One region of the Alcaligenes faecalis genome, then DNA from elsewhere that is predicted to be linked to it. Evidence: riboswitches for the same ligand, from Rfam matches in the RefSeq annotation. Region 1 holds a riboswitch; the other holds the start of a gene.
What was found. Region 1 has a riboswitch for glycine ahead of CPY64_RS05325 (amino acid permease). Riboswitches for the same ligand answer to the same signal wherever they lie in the genome.
Positions count from the first base shown of each region.

Region 2: it holds a riboswitch for glycine, as region 1 does, so the genes downstream of both, CPY64_RS19185 (D-amino acid dehydrogenase) here and CPY64_RS05325 (amino acid permease) in region 1, are expected to answer to the same signal.

Region 1 is NZ_CP023667.1:1,160,193-1,162,658, forward strand. It holds gene CPY64_RS05325 (amino acid permease) at 1-960, opposite strand, end outside; glycine riboswitch at 1,338-1,427, opposite strand; gene CPY64_RS05330 (rhodanese-like domain-containing protein) at 1,706-2,466, shown strand, end outside.
Region 2 is NZ_CP023667.1:1,523,965-1,526,430, forward strand. It holds gene CPY64_RS19185 (D-amino acid dehydrogenase) at 1-1,054, opposite strand, end outside; glycine riboswitch at 1,103-1,183, opposite strand; glycine riboswitch at 1,188-1,275, opposite strand; gene nadB (L-aspartate oxidase) at 1,499-2,466, opposite strand, start outside.

The sequences.
Region 1 (2,466 bases):
CAGCTTGTTCTTGGACAGACCGTACAACATGCGGCCAGTCGAGAACATGCCGCTATTGGCGGACGACAGGGCCGAGGTCAGCACCACAAAGTTGATGATGGCTGCAGCGGCACCCACGCCAATCAGCAAGAACATATTCACAAACGGGCTCTTGTTGGGCGCAACAATATCCCAGGGGGTGACGGTCATGATGGCGGTCAGGGCCAGCACGTAAAATACAATCACGCGAACGGGAATCTTGTTGATGGCTTTGGGCAGGTTCTTGGCTGGGTCTGCTGTTTCAGCAGAAGCCGTACCCACCAGCTCAATCCCCACGAAAGCAAAGATGGCGATCTGGAAGGCGGCAAAGAAACCATGCAGGCCATTGGGGAACATGCCACCGCGATCCCACAAGTGGGTCAGGCTGGCTTTTTCGCCGGTTGGGCCGACAAAGCCGGTGAACAGCAGGTAAGCACCCACACCAATCAGGGCCACAATGGCGATGATCTTGACCAGGGCAAACCAGAACTCCAGCTCGCCAAACAATTTGGCCGACAGCAGGTTAAAGATCAGCAAGAAGGCAATGCAGGCCAGGCCGGGTAACCAGAGCGGAATGTCCGGCCACCAGAATTGGGTATAGCCGGTAATGGCGACAATATCTGCAATACCAATCACCACCCAGCAGAACCAATAACTCCAGCCCAGAAAGTAGCCCATGGTGGGCCCGAGAATATCGGCGGAGAAATCCACAAAAGATTTGTATTCCAGGTTATGCAGGAGCAGTTCTCCCATCGCCCGCATAACAAAGAATAAAAAGAACCCGATGATCATGTAGGTAAACAAGACCGAGGGTCCGGCCAGGCTAATGGTGCGGCCTGATCCCATAAATAGCCCTGTACCGATAGCGCCTCCAATTGCTATCAGTTGCAGGTGCCGGTTTTTCAACGAGCGCTGCAGTCCAGATGAATGTTGCTGAGACACACTGTTCTCCTAATTTTTTTTCGTTCAAATGCGTAATTATGACTGTGCTGCGAGAAAACAAAGGGCACAACCCGTCCTCAAGGACGGTTTTCTTGATGCCGATCTAAATAGGGTACGGAGCGCACAGCAGTCCTCCTTGTTCTGACGACATGAAATGTCAAAACAGACCTGTGTGCGAATTGAAATGGGAATAGGGTTGTGGTGTCAGGCGGCCAGAAAATGGCACCCGACTATCTGCTCATAGATAGGCTCCGGACGAATAGGTGAACAAAGACCATATGGCCTCTGTACCCCCTCTGTCCGTTTACCTGAGAGCTTATCCATCGGTTCGCGATGGTCCCCTTCGGTGGGCACTGGTGTGCCTCTCTCCAGATGGTCAAAGGTTCAGGATTCTTTTGCCTGAGAGATTCCGGGGTCGTTGCTCCGTCGGCGCTTCATCAAAGTGAAGACTCTCACCTGAACCGTTATTGACGCCGCTATTGTATAGACAGCTAAAAAGCGATGACTACTAGCGTTAACCTGTAGGCTTTTAATGAGAATAGTTCTTGTTTGTTGAGGGGTTTTGTGGCTGGTGCTCGGGCATAGAGGGGCGTGGGGGAGGACGTTGAGCCTTTTTCTTCCAATGCCTGTGAAAACGTCCCGTTTTTTGCATGGCAGCTATTCCCGGATACGGTGAGGCTGCAACAGAAATTGGCTGTCATCGGCCTACAATACTGGCTGTCTGGCAATTTCTGTGCGTCTTTATATGGTCGAATCGATTCTGCAACTTATCGAGCAACACGGTCTGTTGATCGTGTTTTTCAATGTCCTGGTGGAGCAGGCAGGCGCGCCTATTCCTGCCTATCCGGTGCTGGTGGTAACGGGTGCCTTGCATGAGTCGGGCGGCTACAGCTTGTGGAGCTTGCTGGGTTTTGCCGTACTGGGCGCGATGATTGCGGACTACGGCTGGTATCTGGCTGGGCGACGCTATGGCGGCAGGCTGCTGGCCTTGCTGTGCAAGATTTCCCTCTCGCCGGATTCCTGTATTCGTCAGACCGAATCCATTTATATGCGCTGGGGCGCACCGTCCTTGATGGTGGCCAAGTTCATACCGGGCTTTGCCTCGATTGCCAGTGTGCTGGCCGGTACGGTGGGTACGCCAAGAAGAAGCTTCCTGCTTTACGACATTATCGGGGCTGCGGTCTGGGCCGGCTCTGCCGTGTTTCTGGGCTCCTTGTTCAGCTCGGCGGTGGATGAGCTGTTGAATGTGCTGATCAGCCTGGGTGTGGTGGGCGGAATTTTGCTGGCACTGGCTTTGGCTGTGTTCATTGCCAGAAAGTGGTGGCAGCGACATCGCTTCATGAAATCCTTGTGCATGGAGCGTGTCAGTGTGCAGGAGCTGCATCAGATGTTGTCCTCGGACACGCCACCCACGATTGTGGATGTGCGTTCGACCCTTATGCAGGCCCAGGGACGTATTCCTGGGGCGATCAGTCTGGCTTTGGGTGAGGCTACGCTGAATTTGAT
Region 2 (2,466 bases), 360 kb from region 1:
CGGTCGCCGCATCGTGGAAGTTGCGACGGGTCCAGTTGGTCAGCGGAGCAATACGGTCGGCGCGAATGTCCTTGTTGGCGCCGTTGTATTCCGCCGTACCGGCCACACGCAGGCGATCTTTGCCCAGGCGGCTGGTCACAATCTTGGCTTCTTCGTCCAGCAAGCTGACCCAAGGGGCTGCATGTTGGGCTTCGGGCGTATCCAGGTACACCGAGATCGAATAGCCTTTGACGGGGTAGATATTGATGTAGTCACCCAGCATATGGGCCAGATGACGGCTGCCTACGCCGGCGCACACCACCAAAGAATCGACAGACAGCGTATGGGTGTGGGCTTCAGCGCCTTCACCGGTACGCAGCTGGATACGATGTGGTGGGCCGCAATCAATACCCAGAACTTCTGTATCTTGCAGGAACTTCACGCCGCGCTTGGCGCAAGCATTGGCCAGGCCGCGAGTGTATTTGTGAATATCGCCCGTGGCATCCGAAGGCGTAAAGAAACCGCCGTAGTAAGTGCCTTGCAAGGCAGGTTCGATCTGGTGGATTTCTTCGTTGGTAACGGTACGGCGCTCCAGACCGCCTTTTTGCAACAGCTGGCTGACTTTCTTGCCAGATTCAAAGCCGCCGGGGGTGTGGTAAATGTGCAGAATGCCGCGCTGTTCCAGGTCGAAATCAATGTTTTCGTCCTTGGCCCATTGGTACAGATTCTCGCGGGCGGTAATGGCCAGCTTGACGGTGTCCACGGTGTTGCGCTCGTAACCGGAAATCGCGCCTACAAACTGCGCCATCCAGCTGTATTTGTGCCAGCTTGGCTTGGGGTTGAACAGCAGTGGGGCGTCTTTGCGCATCATCCATTTCAAACCCTTGAGAATGGTGCTGCGGCTGTTCCAGACTTCGGCATTGCACGCGGACAACTGCCCGCCGTTGGCGAAGGAGGTTTCCATCGCGGGGTAGCGCAGGCGGTCGATAACGGTAACTTGATAGCCTTTCAGGCTGAGGGCGTAGGCGGTGGTGATTCCGGAAATACCGGCGCCAATGACGGCAATATGCGACATAACAGGCTCCTGACAGGTGAATTACCACCGAGTAGTGGCAATACCCCATCTGTCCTGTGACCTGAGAGTTTATCCAACCGATGTATCAGGCTGGGCTCCTTCGGTGGGCGTCATGCGCCGCTCTCCAGAGTGTCGGGCTGGTACGATCCTTTTGCCTGAGAGATTCCGGGGTGGTTGCTCCGTCGGCGCCTGACTGAACAGGTCTCTTTCATACCGCCTGTAGTGACGCGACTACAGTAGCTGTGCTTACAAAAGTTTGCAATCAGGGTAAACCGGGAGCTGCATGCAGCGCTTGGAGGGTTTCCATGGATAGATGCGATTGTTGGCTAAGCCCGGGAAGTTGTTGAGTCTGCCGGTCCTTGATGCCGAGTTATTACTTACTGTTCGCCTAATTTGGGTCCGATATTTCGTTGAGTCCAGAGCGGGGCTTGTTTCTTTATGGACTTAGTCCAAGCGGTAATGCGCACCCAGACTGTGTGGCCGATCCAAGGCTGCCTGGGTCAGCAGCCAGGCAGTGTCCAGTTGCAGGCTGAGGGTTCGTTGGTCGAGGCTGGGGGGGAGAAGGCTCATTTGCCTGCGCCAATGGTCCAGGGTGTGCAAGGCTTGGATCAGTCCTTGGTGATTGCGTAGCAAGCCGACATGCTCTTGCATTAAGTTGCGTAAGGAGGTGAGGGAGGGGGGATTGTTGGTGGAGGGGCTGTGGTTACTACTGCTGCCGTTGCCATAGCTATTGCTTTCGCCATGGTGGCAACCTTTGTTGTTGGTGGTGGTTATGTTTTCCACTGCATTGGCTGCCGCCGCAGTCATAAGGGAAGGTCTTGGACTTGGCTTCGAGCTCGAATTAGAGTTCAAACCCAAACCCCAATTGGGGACGACACTAGCCTGTGAACTGGAACTGGAACTGGAACTGGAGTTTGGTTTTGAGTTTGTGTATGAACATGAGCTTGAAATCGAACTTGTATTTGCAACATCTGTCTCAGGGACCAAAGCTGAACGCTGGGTCCTCTTGCTTCTAGCAATCGCCTCGGCAGCTGCCCGCCCCATGACGACGCACTCCAGCAAGGAGTTGCTGGCCAAGCGATTCGCTCCATGCAAACCTGTGCAGGCTACTTCACCCACGGCGTACAAACCAGCTACCGTTGTACGGCCTGACAAGTCTGTTTCAATCCCTCCACAGCTGTAGTGCGCGGCAGGCGCTACCGGCACCCAATCCTTACGTAAATCCAGCCCCCGCCGCAAACCTTCTTCCAACGCTTTCGGGAAATGCTGCTGCAAAGTGTCCGCACCAAGATGGCGCACATCAAGCCAGACATGGTTGCTACCCTCATGCCGCATCTGCGCTGCGATAGCACGCGACACAATATCGCGTGGAGCTAGCTCCCCTCTGGCGTCGTAGTCCGGCATGAAGCGGC